3 regions of the Mesorhizobium sp. M0968 genome follow, and region 3 is predicted to be linked to each of the others. Evidence: predicted binding sites of a transcription regulator. Region 3 holds the regulator's gene; each other region holds the start of a gene.
The links. The regulator PhoB, encoded in region 3, activates phosphate uptake and scavenging genes when phosphate is short. The targets are predictions, from matches to a motif close to TGTCATNNANCTGTCAT.
Positions count from the first base shown of each region.

Region 1: the regulator PhoB is predicted to act here: its motif matches at 1,897-1,913, upstream of ugpB (sn-glycerol-3-phosphate ABC transporter substrate-binding protein UgpB).
Region 2: the regulator PhoB is predicted to act here: its motif matches at 3,332-3,348, upstream of NKH67_RS02395 (alkaline phosphatase D family protein).

Region 1 is NZ_JAMYNL010000001.1:100,564-106,334, reverse strand. It holds gene NKH67_RS00475 (bifunctional diguanylate cyclase/phosphodiesterase) at 1-1,679, opposite strand, end outside; gene ugpB (sn-glycerol-3-phosphate ABC transporter substrate-binding protein UgpB) at 1,976-3,286, shown strand; gene ugpA (sn-glycerol-3-phosphate ABC transporter permease UgpA) at 3,368-4,252, shown strand; gene ugpE (sn-glycerol-3-phosphate ABC transporter permease UgpE) at 4,261-5,109, shown strand; gene ugpC (sn-glycerol-3-phosphate ABC transporter ATP-binding protein UgpC) at 5,117-5,771, shown strand, end outside.
Region 2 is NZ_JAMYNL010000001.1:464,151-469,921, reverse strand. It holds gene ppa (inorganic diphosphatase) at 1-463, shown strand, start outside; gene NKH67_RS02410 (hypothetical protein) at 481-1,071, opposite strand; gene NKH67_RS02405 (TetR/AcrR family transcriptional regulator) at 1,170-1,775, opposite strand; gene NKH67_RS02400 (MFS transporter) at 1,858-3,141, shown strand; gene NKH67_RS02395 (alkaline phosphatase D family protein) at 3,421-4,995, shown strand; gene NKH67_RS02390 (hypothetical protein) at 5,043-5,324, opposite strand; gene typA (translational GTPase TypA) at 5,523-5,771, shown strand, end outside.
Region 3 is NZ_JAMYNL010000001.1:206,010-211,780, reverse strand. It holds gene pstC (phosphate ABC transporter permease subunit PstC) at 1-747, shown strand, start outside; gene pstA (phosphate ABC transporter permease PstA) at 751-1,602, shown strand; gene pstB (phosphate ABC transporter ATP-binding protein PstB) at 1,599-2,402, shown strand; gene phoU (phosphate signaling complex protein PhoU) at 2,435-3,142, shown strand; gene phoB (phosphate regulon transcriptional regulator PhoB) at 3,159-3,848, shown strand; gene NKH67_RS01060 (ROK family protein) at 3,858-5,102, opposite strand; gene xylF (D-xylose ABC transporter substrate-binding protein) at 5,389-5,771, shown strand, end outside.

The DNA.
Region 1 (5,771 bases), 110 kb from region 3:
TGCGGCTGATAGACGAGGTGGAACTCCTTGCGGGCGATCGCCTGGCGCAATTCATGCTCCATCACGCGCTTGTCGCGGGCCGCGGTGCCCATGGCCATCTCGAAAAACCGATAAGTGTCCCTGCCTTCGGTTTTGGCGCGATGGAGTGCCGTGTCGGCATGGCTGATCAGGCCGGCCTGGTCTTCGGCATCCAGCGGAAAGAAGGCGATGCCGATGCTGGCCGAGACGAGGCCGGAGCCGACCGAAACCCTGTTTTCCTCTCGGATCGCCGCCAGCAAGTCCTCGGCTATCCGGCCTGCGGCCAGGGGGTCGGGGAGGTTCGGAGCTATGATGGCAAATTCATCGCCGCCGAGACGCGCGAGCATCTGTCCGTGGCGCGGGATGCCGGAAATGCAGTGCGCCAGCTTCTGCAGCATAGCATCGCCGGCCCCGTGGCCATAGAGGTCGTTGACTTGCTTGAACCGGTCAAGGTCAAGCAGCAGGAGCGCCAGATGTCCATCCTTGCCGCCACGATCCATCGAGGCGAATTCTGCTTCCAGCCGGGAAGAAAAGCTCCGCCGATTGGCAAGCCCGGTAAGCGGATCGAAATGCGCGAGGCGGAGGATCTCTTGTTCTGCCTTCTTGCGCTCACGGATGTCGCGAACGGCAAGCACCGTATGAGGCCTGCCGCAGTAGGTGATTTTCCTGGCGATCAGCTCGACAGGAATTCTCGCCCCGTCGCTGCCCCTTAACTTCGCTTCCTGCGCCTGTTCGCCGAAGCCGGACATATCGGCTGCGCTCTGTCCGTCGAAAAGCTCGCCGAATTGCATCGTGTTCAGGGTGGCTGTCGCTGTTCCGGTCAGCTTCGCCATACTGTCATTGGCGCTGACAATGCGGGTGCCATCGCAAACGATCAGACCTTCCACCGCCGCATTGGCGAGATCGTGCATGCGATCGGCCTCGAGCTTCTGGCGGCGAAAGCGCAGGTCGATCCACAGCGCGGCACCCGATAGCACAAGGATTATCAGGCTGGCGACCGCTGCGGCAAAGGCCTGGGAAATGGGCTCGATGGAATGTTCGGATATTTCAATCGAGGAATCCGGAATGATCGACACCGCGGCCATCGCGATGAAATGCAAGCTGCAAATCGCCAGCGTCAAAAGCGCGGCGCCGCCGAAAGTCGCGAGCGCTGACGGACGGCGCAAGACGACAAGGAGCGCCAGTGCCGCGAGGGTCACGCCGGCCAGAAGCGATATCGCGACAAGGAGCAGGTTCCATACGACCCGGCCTTCGACCTCGAAAGCTGCCATGCCGATGTAGTGCATCGTCGCGATGGCGCCGCCCAGAATGGCGCCACCGACGAGGAAATGGTCGATGCCGCGGCGCAAGGTGGCGACCCACATCCCAAGCGCGGTCATGATAACGGCGGCGGCAAGCGAAAAGGCGGATAATCCCGGATTGTATGCGTTCGGTATTCCCGGCGTAAACGCGGTCATGGCGATGAAATGCGTCGCCCATATGCCGAACCCGGTCGAGGCCGCGGCGATCATCAGCCAGACAAGCCGGTTTCGCTCGGTCGATCGGCCGACATGCTTAAGGAGATTAACCGCTGAGAAGCAAGAAATTCCACAGATGAGTGCGGCAAGCGCAACCAGTCTCGGATCGTGCTGACTTACAATACAATTATAGACCGTCAGCATCCTGGTTCACTCGGTCTGCCAAAATTAACAGGGGAGGTGTGACTGATTAGCTCTTGGAGATTTTAACGAATGGTTAACCCGTGGGCCATGAGGCGGGTCTTTTCGGGGGAAAACCGACGCCGCTGCGCCGAAAAGACGGTGATGTGATTTCTGGCGCCCGGTTTCAGTAGCGAGTGCACTTTAGGAAGGAATGATGTTCATTGATCCGCAATAAAACCGTTGTCCGATTGTCATCAGCGCCACATATTGGCTTTGCGGAAGTGCCCCTTTCGCCAATGACAAACGGGAGATGAAACATGAAGTTCTTCGGCTTTGCGGCCGGTATCGCCGCCACCGTGACCCTGCTTTCCACCACCTCCGCCTTCGCCGTCACGCAGATCAGCTGGTGGCACGCCATGACCGGCGCCAACGCCGAGGTCGTCGCCAAGATCTCCAAGGATTTCAACGCCAGCCAGAGCGACTATGAGCTCGTTCCGGTGTTCAAGGGCACCTATCCGGAGACGCTGAATGCCGGCATCGCTGCCTTTCGTGCCGGGCAAGCGCCCGATATCCTCCAGGTGTTCGACGTCGGCACCGGCGTGATGATGGCGGCCGAGGGTGCGATAAAGCCGGTGGCCGATGTGATGACCGGCGCCGGGATGACTTTCGACAAGAGCCAGTATCTGCCCGGCATCGTCGGCTATTATTCGAAGCCGGACGGCACCATGCTATCGTTCCCCTACAACTCTTCCTCGCCGATCCTCTATTACAACAAGGACATCTTCCAGAAGGCAGGCCTCGACGTGAACAATCCGCCCAAGACGTGGAACGAGGTGTGGGAAGCTGCCAAGAAGATCAAGACGAGCGGCGCCGCCCCTTGCGGCTATACCTCGACCTGGCTGACCTGGATCCACCTGGAGAATTTCGCGGCGTGGAATGACGTGCCTTGGGCCACCCAGCAGAATGGCCTGGCCGGCGGTGATGTCGAACTCAAGATCAATGCGCCGATTTTCGTCAACCACTTCCAGGCGCTCGCTGACCTGGCCAAGGACGGCACATTCAAATATGGCGGGCGCACCTCCGAAGCCAAGCAGATATTCCTCGCCGGCGAATGCGGCATCTTCACCGAATCGTCGGGCGGCCTCGGCGATATCGTCAAGTCCGGCATGAACTATGGCATCGGCCAGCTTCCTTACGACAGTGACGCCAAGGGTGCCCCGCAGAACACGACGCCGGGCGGTGCCAGCCTGTGGGTGTTCGGCAACAAGTCGGACGAGGAATACAAGGGCGTCGCGGCCTTCTTTGCCTATCTGTCCAAGACCGATGTGCAGGAATATCTGCACCAGAAGTCGGGATATTTGCCAGTGACGCTTGCGGCATACGAGGCGACTAAGAAATCAGGCTTCTATGACAAGAACCCCGGCCGCGAGACACCCATCCTGCAGATGATCGGCAAGTCGCCGACCGACAATTCGAAGGGCGTGCGCCTGCCGAATCTGCCGCAGGTGCGTGATATCCAGAACGAGGAGCTGGAGAAGATGCTGGCCGGCCAGCAAACCGCCCAGCAGGCACTCGACAATGCGGTTGCGCGCGGCAACGCGGCGATCAAGGAAGCGCTGGAGAACTGACGGGATTATCTCGGTTAGTCGGTTGGAATATCGCCCACGCGAGCTCGCGCGGGCGATACCTGGATAGCGAGGGAAATCAGCCTGTCTCCACGCGTCGTCTTTCCCAACAAGATCCTGCCCTACCTGCTGGTGGCGCCACAACTCGCCATCACCCTGGTTTTCTTCTACTGGCCGGCCGGTCAGGCGCTTTACCAGTCGATGCTCAGGCAAGACCCGTTCGGGCTGAAGAGCAGGTTCGTCTGGTTGGCCAATTTCCGGAAGGTGCTGGCCGATCCGGCCTACCTCAACTCGATCAAGGTCACAGTAGTGTTCTCTCTTGCGACCGCGATCGTTGCCATGGTTGTGGCCCTGCTGCTTGCGGTCATGGCCGAGAAGGCCGTGCGCGGCAAAGGCCTCTACCGCACACTGTTGATATGGCCTTACGCCGTGGCGCCGGCGATTGCCGGCATGCTTTGGCTTTTCCTGTTCAATCCCTCGATCGGCTCGTTGGCCTATTTGCTGAGAAGCCTCGGCATCGTATGGGACCCGCTGCTCAACGGCACCCACGCCATGATCCTGCTGGTGTCGGCTGCTGCCTGGAAGCAGATCAGCTACAACTTCCTGTTCTTCGTCGCCGGCCTGCAGGCGGTGCCGAAAACGCTGATCGAAGCGGCGGCCATGGACGGCGCCGGCGAAACCAAGCGCTTCTGGACCATCGTCTTCCCGCTGCTTGCGCCGACAACCTTTTTCCTGCTGGTCGTCAACACCGTCTATGCCCTGTTCGACACGTTCGGCATCGTTCATGCCGTCACCGGCGGCGGGCCGGGCAAGACGACAGAGACGCTGGTCTACAAGGTCTACAATGACGGCTTCGTCAATCTGATCCTGGGCGATTCGGCGGCGCAGTCGGTCATCCTGATGGCCATCGTCATTGCGCTCACAGCGATCCAGTTCCGCTATGTGGAACGCAAAGTCCATTACGGCTGAGGGCAGCGATGATCGGCCAGTCCCCGCTCCGCACCTTCATCGCCCATGCCGTGCTCATCCTCGGCATATTGATCGTGGCTTTTCCGATCTACTACACCTTCGTTGCCTCGACGCACACGCTGCAAACGATCCTCAGGCCGCCCCTGCCGCTCTTGCCCGGCGGCCAGCTATGGAACAATTACAGCGAGGCGCTATTCGGCGGCGTCGGTCGTATCGGCGGGGTCAGCGTCGGCAGGCTGCTGCTCAACACTACGATCATGGCGCTCGGCGTTGCGGTGGGAAAGATCTTCATCTCGATCCTGTCGGCCTACGCGATCGTGTTCTTTCGCTTTCCGCTGCGCATGACCTTCTTCTGGCTGATCTTCATCACCTTGATGCTTCCAGTCGAGGTGCGCATCCTGCCGACCTACAAGGTGATGGTCGATCTCGGCATGATCGACACCTATGCCGGCCTGATCGTCCCGCTGATCGCCTCGGCCACCGCAACGCTGCTGTTTCGCCAGTTCTTCATGACCATACCGGGCGAATTGGTCGAGGCGGCGCGTGTCGACGGTGCCGGGCCATGGCGCTTCTTTTTCGATATTCTGGTGCCGCTGTCGCGGACAAACATCGCCGCGCTGTTCGTGATCCTCTTCATCTATGGCTGGACGCAGTATCTTTGGCCGCTGCTCGTCACCAACAGCAACGACATGAACACCATCGTCATCGCGCTGAGAAAGATGGTTTCCTTCGCCGATGCCGACACCCAATGGCACCTCGTGATGGTCACGGCAATGCTGGCCATCGTGCCGCCGATCCTGGTGGTCGTGCTGATGCAACGCTGGTTCGTGCGCGGTCTGGTCGAATCCGAAAAGTGAGAAGCCGATGGCGACCGTGGATCTGAAGGATGTCAGGAAAATCTATCCCAGCGGCGTCGAGGCCGTGAAGGGCGTTTCCATCGCCATTCCTGACAAGGAGCTTTGCGTGCTGGTCGGCCCGTCCGGCTGCGGCAAGTCTACGCTGCTGAGGATGATCGCCGGGCTGGAGACGATTTCTGCCGGTACAGTCGCCATTGACGGCAAGGTGGTCAACGCCATTGGCCCGACCGAGCGCGACATCGCCATGGTGTTCCAGAACTACGCGCTCTACCCACATATGAAGGTTTATGACAACATGGCCTATGGCCTGCGCAACCGCGGCACGCCGAATGACGAGATCGACAGCAGGGTACGCTCGACTGCCAAGGTGCTGGAGCTTTCGGCGCTGCTCGACCGGCGCCCGCGCGAGCTTTCCGGCGGTCAGCGCCAGCGCGTCGCCATGGGTCGCGCCATCGTGCGCAACCCGAAGGTCTTCCTGTTCGACGAACCGCTGTCCAACCTCGATGCGAAATTGCGCGGGCAGATGCGCATCGAGATCAAGAATCTGCAGCGCTCGCTTGGCGTCACCTCGGTTTATGTCACGCACGACCAGCTTGAGGCGATGACGCTGGCCGACATCCTCGTCGTCATGAACGCCGGCCTGGTCGAGCAGACCGGCGCGC
Region 2 (5,771 bases), 260 kb from region 3:
GATCGGCGGCGAGCCGATCAAGTACGAGATGGACAAGGAGGCCGGCACGCTGTTCGTCGACCGCTTCCTGCACACTTCGATGCGCTATCCCGGCAATTACGGTTTCGTACCACACACGCTGTCGGGCGACGGTGACCCGATCGACGTATTGGTCTGCAACACGCGCGCGCTGGTGCCAGGCTGCGTCATCAATGTCCGGCCGATCGGCGTGCTGGTGATGGAGGACAATGCCGGCCAGGACGAGAAGGTGATCGCGGTGCCTTCGCCCAAGCTGACCTTGCGCTACGAGGACGTCCACGAATACACGCAATTGCCCGACATCACCCGCCAGCAAGTGCAGCACTTTTTCGAGCACTACAAGGATCTCGAACCCGGCAAATGGGTCAAGATCGAAGGCTGGTACGATGCGGCCTATGCCAAGAAGATGATCGTCGAGGCAATCGAGCGGGCCAGGCGCAAGTAATTATCGGGCGCAAATAATCAGTTGTCGACGCGGCCGAAAGCGGGCGCGTCGCCCAGCACCTCACGCTTGTCCTTGCCGCAGGCGAAGGTGCGTGCCTTCTCGTCGGCAAGCTTGCGCGCCTGATCGTTGGCGGCGGGATTGCCGGTGGCGAGCACAAGGCCGATCGTGCAGCCTTCGTGGGCGTCAGGCTGGGCAACCTTGGCCACAATCAGCACTTCCGTCGACTTGTTCTCGCCCTCGCTATCGCTGATCGAGCGACGATGAATGACGGCGAATGGAATGGCAGTTTTGCCGTTGGTTTCGATCCGCCACTCGACATTGGGTCCAGCCGAATTGAGGCCGGAAAAGCTTTCCCAGACCGTGGTCATATCGCCGGGTGGAAAGCCGTAGAACAGCGATTCCCGCGCATCGTCGTAGGAAACCAGCACCGGGTAGCCGCGGTAGCCCGAACAGGCGAGATCGGCCCAGTCGCCGTCGCCTTCTTCCGCTTGGGCATAGGTGACGCAGTCCTTCTCCCAATCGAGATCGGTATAGACGCTGGATATGTCGCCGGCCCGGGCCGCCTGGCAGAAACCAGCGAGGGCAAGCGGGATCAAGAGAGCGCGCATGGCGGAACAACTCAGTTCGGGGGGCGTAGCGTACCGTCAATTTTAGCGGCAGCCTAGAGGAAGTCAGGCTGCGCACAGTGGTCTTGTAAAACGGACCACTATTTCTTCAAGCTTGCCTCTATCAGAAGATCGGCGTTGCGGGCCACCGACTTCGCCGGCCCGCCAGCACCGAACAGCTGGCCGCTAATATAGGCGCCCTCGATCAGGAGCAGCAGCCCGTCGCCCAGCGTGTCGGCGTCGCCGGCGCCCATCTCTGCCGCCATGGCATGCAGGCGGCGGCGCAGTTCCTGCTTGTTGGCCTCGCTCACGACGCGGGCCGGATGGCCATGTTCGGGATATTCGACCGCGGCATTGGTCATGCCGCAGCCGCGATAGTCGGGCCTTTGCGTACGCTTGCCGACACGCGTCAGGAAGGCGACGATCTGCGCGCGCGGATCGCCGGGATGGGCATTCACCGCCTCGTCGAAACGCTCCCAGAATTCGAGGTCATAGTGCCGGAGGTAGGATGCGGCCAGCTCGTCCTTGGACGGAAAGCTGCGGTAGAGGCTGGGCTTGGTGACGCCGGCACGCCGCACGATCTCGTCGACGCCGATCGCCCTGATGCCTTGCCGGTAGAACAGATCGCGCGCCACCTGGAGAATCCGTTCGGCGGCGCGAGGCGGCGGTGCGTCATTGGCCTTGATCGTTGGTTCAATGCTTTTCATGCCTGGTCTGCCGATTAGCTGGTTGACAATGTTACCGGTCGGTACGTATGTTTCGCGCTCCTGCAACGTACCGGTCAGTAACATGATAGCTCAATCCCGCCCGTTTGGCCAGCGCTACGCTTTCGTCGTGGTCGCCGTCATCTTCCTTTGCCTGCTGATCGCAGCGGGCCTGCGTTCGGCGCCGGCAGTCATGATGCTGCCGCTGGAGAACAGTTTCGGCTGGCGGCGCGACGTGGTGTCGCTGGCGGCGGCCACCGGCATCTTCCTCTATGGCCTGACCGGGCCGTTTGCCGCGGCGCTGATGGAGCGGATCGGGCTGCGCCGCACCTTGCTTGCCGCGCTGCTCTTGATGTCGGGATCGACCGCGCTCAGCCTGTTGATGACCAAACCGTGGCATCTGCTCCTCACCTGGGGCGTGTTTTCCGGCGTCAGCTCGGGCGCCGTCGCCACCGTGCTCGGCGCGACCATCGTCAACCGCTGGTTCAAGACCAATCGCGGCTTGGTGATGGGGCTGATGTCGGCGTCCAGTGCCACCGGGCTGCTGGTCTTCCTGCCGCTGCTCGCCTCGCTCGCCCAGTCGGGCGGCTGGAAGCCGGTCGCCATCGCCATTGCCGTGGCCACCGCCTGCCTGGTGCCGCTGGTCTATATGCTGGTGCCGGAGCGCCCGGCGTCGATCGGCATGGTCCGCTATGGAGCCGATGCCGACGACGTGCCGCCGGTGCCGCCAGCCTCGCAAGGCAATTTCCTTTCGCATACATTGAGCACGCTGCGCCGCGCCGCCGGCACGCGCGTGTTCTGGTATCTGTTCGCCACCTTCTTCGTTTGCGGCTTCACCACCAACGGGTTGGTCGGCACGCATCTGATCGCCTTTTGCGGCGATATGGGCATCGGCGAAGTGCAGGCCGCAGGCCTGCTGTCGATGATGGGCATCTTCGACCTGATCGGCACGACGCTGTCGGGCTGGCTCACCGACCGTTTCGACCCGCGCAAGCTGCTCGGCGTCTATTACGGCATTCGCGGCCTGTCGCTGATCTATCTGCCCTATTCCGGCTTCTCGGCGACCAGCCTGATCATCTTCGCGGTGTTTTACGGACTGGACTGGATCGCCACGGTGCCGCCGACGCTCAGGCTTTCCAACGAGGCGTTCGGCGACCGCAGCGGGCCGATCGTCTTCGGCTGGATCGTCGCCGGCCATCAGGTTGGCGCCGCGACAGCGGCCTTCTTCGGCGGCACCATGCGCGAGCTGCAAGGCAATTACGAGCTTGCCTTCCTGATCGCCGGTATGACGGCAATAGCCGCCGCCTGCATCTCGCTGCTGATCAACACCAGCCGCCCGGCGTTTGATCCGGAACCGCAGGCGGCGTAGGGCGCAATCGGCCGTGCTAATCTCCCCCCTTGAGGGGGAGATGGCCGCGAAGCGGCCAGAGGGGGTCGGTCCAACGGGGCTCGGCCCCTTATCGCAGGCGCAAGAGGTCGGTGCTCCATCCGAGACGACCCCCTCTGTCGCCTTCGGCGACATCTCCCCCTCGAGGGGGGAGATTCGCCAGCCTGTTCACTGTTATCAAACCTTCATCGTTTCGAAATGTGCCTGAAACATTGAAGCTGGAGCTTGGCGGCTACGTTCAACGCCATCCAGGAGACAGCCATGAACAAGATTTCGATGACGCGGCGCGCTTTCGTCACGTCGGCCAGCGCCGTTGGCCTGGTCGGCGCCTCGGGCCTCGCCCTCCCCTATTACTCGCGCGCCAATCAGCGCCCGGCTTTCACCCATGGCATCCAGTCCGGCGACGTCGACGCCACCAGCGGCATGGTCTGGACACGCACCGACGGGCCGTCGCGCGTCATGTTCGAGGTGTCGCGGACCGAAAGCTTCACCAATGCCGTCCGCCTCGCGCCGCTCGATACCTCGCCGGCCAGCGATTATACGGTGAAGCGGCTGCTTACCGATCTCGCCTCCGACCAGGACATCTTCTACCGCATGGTCGCGGCCGATCTTGCCGACATCAACGCCGTTTCCGAGCCGGTCGTCGGCCGCTTCCGCACGGCACCTGCCTCGAAGCGCGACATTCGCTTTGCCTGGTCGGGCGACACCGCCGGCCAAGGTTGGGGCATCGACGAGACCGGCATGAAGACCTACGCCACCATTGCCAAGCACACGCCCGACTTCTTCCTGCATTCGGGCGATACGATCTATGCCGATGGTGCGATGAAGGACGAGGTCGACCTGCCCAACGGCGGCAAGTGGAAAAACAAAGTGCTGATCGACGAGAAGCGCAAGGTTGCCGAGACGCTGGACGAATACCGGGCGCAGTGGAAATACAACATGATGGACAGGCATGTGCTGGCGCTCAGCGCCATCTGTCCGACCTTCTATCAGTGGGATGACCACGAGGTGCTGAACAACTGGTCGGACTCGAAGGACCTGAGCGCCGACGATCGCTACACTGAAAAATCCATCCATGTGCTGGCGGCACGTGCGGCGCGCGCCTTCCACGAAATGACGACGATCCGTTACGAGCCGTCGGAGCCCGGCCGCGTCTACCGCAAGATCGCCTATGGTCCGCTGCTCGACGTGTTCTTCCTCGACATGCGTTCCTACCGCGGCCCCAACGGTCCGGATATGCAGGAGACGATGACGCCGCAATCGCGCATCCTCGGTGAACAGCAGATCAAGTGGCTGAAGCGTGAACTGGCGAATTCCAACGCAACCTGGAAAATCATCGCCGCCGACATGCCGCTCGGCCTCGTCGTCTGGAACGACGGCACCAAGAAGGTAGGGGCCGAGGCGGTCAGCAATGGCGACAATGGCCCGGCCAAAGGGCGTGAGCTGGAAATTGCCGACCTTCTTCGCTATATAAAGAATGCGGGTATCAGCAACACTGTCTGGCTCACCGCAGACGTGCATTACACAGCCGCGCATTACTACAATCCGGACAAGGCGCAGTTCCAGGACTTCGATCCGTTTTGGGAATTCGTTTCGGGTCCGATCCATTCCGGGACGTTCGGGCCTAATGGTTTCGATATGACATTCGGCCCGGAGCTGAAGTTCATAAAGGCACCAACTGCCGAACAGGGTCAAAACCTGGCGCCTTCGGCCGGCCTGCAGTTCTTCGGGCTCGTCGAGATCGATGGCGCCACCGAACAGTTGACGGTGCGGCTGATGGATCGCGACGACAGCGAACTCTACAAGGTCACGCTTGATCCGGTGCGGTCGGCGTGAGCGACGGCGCCACTACCCTCGGGCCAGCCCGAGGGTAGGAACGTATATCAATCGGGATAGCAGACGACGGGAATGTTGGGCCAGACGGCGCTGTCGCATCCGGCATTTTGCTGCCGCTGCTTGAAGGCGGCGCTGACCGGCCCGGTCACCACCGGATCGACGCCATCGGGAGCATCGGCAAAAAGCTGCTCCGCCGACGGCTTGTCGGACGGCAAAGCAGACCGCGTCTCCTTGAACGACGCCGCCGATTGCGCCGCGCCGGCCGCGAGGAGGACGGCGAGCGCGGTACATGCCAAAATCGGCCGGAGTTTGATGCCTATCTCGATCATGAAATTCGAACTGTCCGGACCATGAAAGGTTCCGCCTTGGTTAATAATTCCACTTCACACCAAGACATTTAAGATTTGGTGACTTTATTTGGTGGCTCGCCTCCTCTTTCGCAATTGCGAAAAACCCTGTATGAGCCGCCCAACCGAAAGAGGCAGCGCCTTTTGGCCTGCTGCCTGCAACGCTCCCGAGACCGAAACATGAAAATCCGCAATATCGCGATCATCGCGCACGTCGACCATGGAAAAACCACCCTCGTCGACCAGCTTCTGAAACAGTCCGGCTCGTTCCGCGACAACCAGCGCGTCGCCGAGCGCGCCATGGATTCGAACGACCTCGAAAAGGAACGCGGCATCACCATCCTGGCCAAGGCGACCTCGGTCGACTGGAAGGACACCCGCATCAACATCGTCGACACGCCCGGCCACGCCGACTTCGGCGGCGAGGTC
Region 3 (5,771 bases):
GGCGCACTGGCGCCGATCTACGGCACGCTGGTGACGGCGGCCATTGCCATCGTGATCGCGGTTCCGATCGGCATCGGCATTGCAATCTTTCTCACCGAGCTCTGCCCGCGCCCGCTCAGGCGTCCTATCGGCATAGCGGTCGAGCTGTTGGCCGGCATTCCTTCGATCATCTACGGCATCTGGGGCCTGTTCGTGTTCGCGCCGTTCCTGCAGACGACGATACAGCCCTTCATCATCAACATCTTCCACGGCGTGCCGGGACTATCCAGCCTTTTCGCCGGCCCTCCTTACGGCATCGGCCTTCTGACCTCGGCGCTGATTCTCGCCATCATGGTGCTGCCCTTCATCACCTCGATCACCAAGGACGTCTTCGATACGGTGCCGGCGGTGCTGAAGGAATCGGCCTATGGCATCGGTTGCACGACCTGGGAAGTGACCCGGCGCGTGGTCATTCCCTATACCCGCATCGGTATCATGGGCGGCGTCATGCTTGGCCTCGGCCGGGCACTCGGCGAAACCATGGCGGTGACTTTCGTCATCGGCAACGCACATCGCATCAGTGCCTCCCTGTTCGCGCCGGGCACGACGATCTCGGCGACCATCGCCAATGAATTCACCGAGGCCGACGGCGACCTCTACACCTCCTCGCTGGTTTCGCTCGGCCTGATCCTCTTCGTCATCACCTTCCTGATCCTCGCCGCCGCCCGCTATATGCTGATGCGGATCGACGCCCGTACGGGAGCCTGACCGATGTCGACATCCTCATCGCTCCACAGCCGCCGCAAAGCCAGGAATTCGGTGATGATGGCGCTTTGCGTCGTCGCCGCCGGCATCGGGCTTGCCTGGCTGGCGCTCATTCTCGGCGCGTTGGTCTATAAGGGCACAGCCGGGCTTTCGCTCGCGGTCTTCACCGAGATGACGCCACCACCGGGCGAGGCCGGCGGCCTGCTCAATGCCATCGCGGGCAGCCTGCTGATGACGATCATCGCCGTTGTCGTCGGCACGCCGGTCGGCGTGCTGGCGGGAACCTACATGGCCGAGTATGGACGCTTTTCGCGCATCACCACCGTCGTCCGCTTCATCAACGACATCCTGTTGTCGGCGCCGTCGATCATCATCGGCTTGTTTGTCTATGAGCTGATGGTACGGCCAATGGGGCATTTCTCGGCCATTGCCGGCGCCGTTGCGCTTGCCATCCTGGTCATTCCGGTGGTCGTGCGCACCACTGAAGACATGCTCAACCTGGTGCCGAACGCGTTGCGTGAAGCCGGTGCCGCGATCGGCGCGCCGCGCTGGGTGGTGATCCGTTCGGTCGCCTACCGCGCCGCATTGTCCGGCATCGTCACCGGCATATTGCTGGCGATAGCACGCATTTCCGGCGAGACGGCGCCGCTGCTCTTCACCGCGCTCAACAACCAGTTCTGGAGCAGCAATATCAACGCGCCGATGGCCAGCCTGCCGGTGACCATCTTCCAGTTCGCTCTCAGCCCTTACGAGGAATGGCAGCAACTGGCGTGGACCGGCGCACTCATAATCACCCTGACGGTTCTGGGCTTGAGCATCCTCGCCCGCAGCCTTACCGGACGCAGAGAGGACAGATGACACAGATGTTGTCCCCAGACATGACGATGGCCGAAACGGTCGCCGAGAAGACGAAGATCGAGGTCAAGAACCTCAACTTCTACTACGGCCAGAGCAAGGCGCTGAAGGACATCAGCCTGTCGCTGCCTGAGCGCAGTGTCACGGCCTTCATCGGCCCTTCGGGCTGCGGGAAATCGACGCTGCTGCGTGTGTTCAACCGCATCTATGAGCTCTACCCAAAACAGACGGCCGAGGGCCAGGTGCTGCTCGACGGCAAGAACATTCTCGACCGGTCGCAGGATCTCAACCTCCTCAGGACCAAGATCGGCATGGTGTTCCAGAAGCCGACGCCGTTCCCGATGTCGATCTACGAGAACATCGCCTTCGGCGTCAGGCTCTACGAGAACCTCGGCAAGTCCGAGATGGACGGCCGCGTCGAACAGGCGTTGAAGCGCGCCGCGCTGTGGAGCGAGGTCAAGGACAAGCTCAACGCCAGCGGCTTGAGCCTGTCCGGCGGCCAGCAGCAGCGGCTCTGTATCGCCCGCACGGTGGCCGTGAAGCCGGAAGTCATTCTGCTCGACGAACCGGCTTCGGCCCTCGACCCGCTGTCGACCGCCAAGATCGAGGAACTGATCGACGAGTTGCAAGCCGACTACACGATCGTCATCGTCACCCACAACATGCAGCAGGCGGCGCGCGTGTCGCGCCAGACCGCCTTCATGTATCTGGGTGAACTGGTCGAGTTCGACCGGACCGAGAAGATATTCACGTCGCCCCGCGAGAAGCGCACGCAGGACTACATCACTGGCCGCTTCGGCTGAGCCGTTCCGATCATGCATATGAGGACAGGACCATGGGCGAACACACAGTCGCTTCTTTCGACGAGGATCTCGAGCAGATCAGCAAGCTGATCCGCGACATGGCCGACCTCGCCGGTTCGATGGTCGGCGGGGCGACCAAGGCCCTGTTGAATTCCGACAACGTGCTGGCGCAACGCGTCGTTTCCGACGACGCCATCATGGATGCGCGTCAACGCGAACTGGACGACCGCGCCATCACCCTGATCGCCAAACGCCAGCCGATGGCCCACGATCTTCGCCATGTGGTCGGAGCGATCCGCATGGCGGGCGACCTCGAACGCATCGGCGACCTTGCCAAGAATATCGCCAAGCGCGTGAGTGCGGTCGGCCTCAGCGCCACGCCGCGGGACCTGTCGCATTCCATCGACGCGATGGCGCAGTTGGTTCTCATCCAGGTGCAGGGTGTCATCGAGGAATATGCTGCAGGCGATGCGGCCGCGTTGGCCAAGCTTCGTGCCGCCGACGAGCGCATCGACGTTAAATACACGTCCGTGTTCCGCGAGCTGTTGACCTACATGATGGAAGATCCGCGCAACATCACCGCTTGCACGCACCTGCTGTTCTGCGCCAAGAATCTGGAGCGGATCGGCGACCATGTCACCAACATCGCCGAAAATGCGTATTATGTGCTGACCGGCGAGCAATTGCCGGTCAATCGTCCGAAGCAGGACGAAACGACAATGTCCGCACCGGTGACATGATGGGGGTGCCCAGCCGATGATCGCACCACGCATAATGGTGGTGGAGGACGAGGAGCCGTTGGGTGTGCTGCTCCGCTACAATCTCGAATCCGAAGGCTACCAGGTCGAGGTGGTGACACGCGGCGACGAAGCCGAGATCCGTTTGCAGGAGAATGTGCCCGACCTTTTGGTGCTCGACTGGATGATACCAGCGGTTTCCGGCATCGAGCTCTGTCGTCGGTTGCGGGTGCGCCCCGAAACCGAGCGGCTGCCGATCATCATGCTGACCGCGCGCGGCGAGGAGAGCGACCGGGTGCGCGGTCTTTCGACCGGCGCCGACGACTATCTGGTCAAGCCGTTTTCGACACCGGAATTCATGGCCAGGGTCAAGGCGCTGCTGCGGCGCGCCAAGCCGGAAGTGCTGTCCAGCGTGCTGAAGGTCGGCGACATCGTGCTCGATCGCGAATCGCACAGGGTCTATCGCAAGAAGAGCGAAATCAGGCTCGGGCCGACCGAATTCCGGCTGCTCGAGTTCATGATGCGGCATCCGGGCCGTGTCTTCTCGCGCAGCCAGTTACTCGATAATGTCTGGGGCGAGACAATCTACATCGACGAACGCACCGTCGACGTGCATGTCGGGCGGCTGCGCAAAGCCGTCAACAACGGCCGGATGCCGGATGTCATCCGCACCATCCGCGGTGCCGGCTATGCGATCAGGGAAGATTGACCCGCCTGGTCAGGCTACGTTCTTTCTGACGCTGGGCCTCATTTGCGCGCCCGGCGCGAAAATCTCCTGGTCGACGAAGCTTAACGCCCGCATCGCGCAGCCTTCGCGGATCAGCGGCAATTCGTTCGGCTCTGTATCGAAGGAGATCGAGCCTGAATGCTGGCCGCCGGCGGTCTGGGCGATTGCCTTCCGCAAGGCCGGCTCGATCAGATCGAAGGCGGCGGCACTGGCGCCGACCATCGCGACCGGTGCCGGATCGATCAGCGCGAACAGCGAGCCGAGACCGAAACCCAGCGCTTCGCCGGCCTTGCGGTAGGCCTCGCGTTCCGGCCCATCTTTCTCGCGCGCCCGGGCCGCCAGTGCTCGCATGTCGGCGTCGCTGACGTCGGCGACCGGTTCGCTGTCTTCGCTCATCTGCCTGGCGTTGCGCCAGATGGCGTAGTTGCCGGCATACGCCTCGATGCAGCCGCGCCGCCCGCAACGGCAGAGCGCGCCGCCCGGACGATGGATCATGTGGCCAAATTCGCCGCCCGAGGAATGCGTCCCGGTGAACAGTTCGCCCTTCAGCACCAGCCCCATGCCGATGCCATGCGAAAGCAGGATGGCGATGAAGTCGTCGCGATAGCGATCCGGATTGCGCCAGCGCAAAGCCACCGCCATCATGTTGCAGTCGTTCTCCACCGTTGCCGGGATGCCGAATTCGTCCTCCAGCATGTCGGCAAAGGCGATGTCGGTCTGCGGCGTGATCGGCGACCACAGCATGGCGCGTGCAGGGGAGTCGGCAATGCCCTGAATCGCCAGGGCGATGCGGGCGACACTGCGGACGTCAAGATCTGGATCCTGCAGCCGGCGCCGGACGATGGCCATGCATTCACGGATCAGCTCGTCGCGCGGCATGGTCAGCGTGTCCAGCCGGCGCTGTTCCTCGGCGACCACCTGTCCCGTATAGTCGATAATGGCGGCCGACAGGAAATTCAGCGACAACACCACGGTCAGCACCGCCGCCGCTTCCGGATTGAGGGCGAGGCCGACCTGCGGACGACCGCGTTTCAACGAAACGGGCTCACTTGCCTTGCTCTCGGCGAGGATGCCTTCCCGTATCAGGTCGGAAGAGATCGCCGATATGGTCGAATGACTGAGGCCGGTGGTAGCTGCGATCTCAGTACGCGATGGCTGGCCGGCCCGGCGCACCGCCGAGATCACCATCGCCCGGTTGCGCCGGCGCAAATCGTCATGGCGGATTCCGACCGACATTGTTTTGCTTTCCTCCCGGTTGCCGCGGCCGCTCATGAACCGGAAGCCGTCGGTAATGTCCGACAAATAGTGTCGGATGCAGGCAAATAGTGTCAGATGCAGGTGGCGCTGTCATCGTTTATTCCGACGCTCGAAAAAACTCGCAGAGTCATCAAAATCCATCAGAATCGATGTTGACAGCAGCCGGAGATCGGGCCAGTATTTTTTCGAGGCTCGAAAAAATTAGAGCTTCTAAGCTGGTCTTTGAGCCAATTGGTCACGCCGTACGCGGCGCAGGGAGGATATGATGAAGAAATTCACGACCGCCATTCTGGCGGGTGTCGCCATGACGCTGGCGCTGGCGTCGGTGGCGCAGGCTAAAGACAAGGTCATCGGCGTTTCCTGGTCGAACTTCCAGGAAGAGCGCTGGAAGACCGACGAGGCCGCAATGAAGGCGGCCATCGAGGCCGCAGGCGACAAGTATATTTCCGCCGACGCACAGTCCAACCCCGGCAAGCAGCTCACCGACGTCGAGAGCCTGATCTCGCAGGGCGCCAACGCACTGATCATCCTGGCGCAGGACGCCTCGGCCATCGGGCCGGCCGTGCAAAAGGCGCTGGACGAAGGTATTCCGGTTGTCGGCTACGACCGGCTGATCGAGAACAAGGACGTCTTTTACCTGACCTTCGA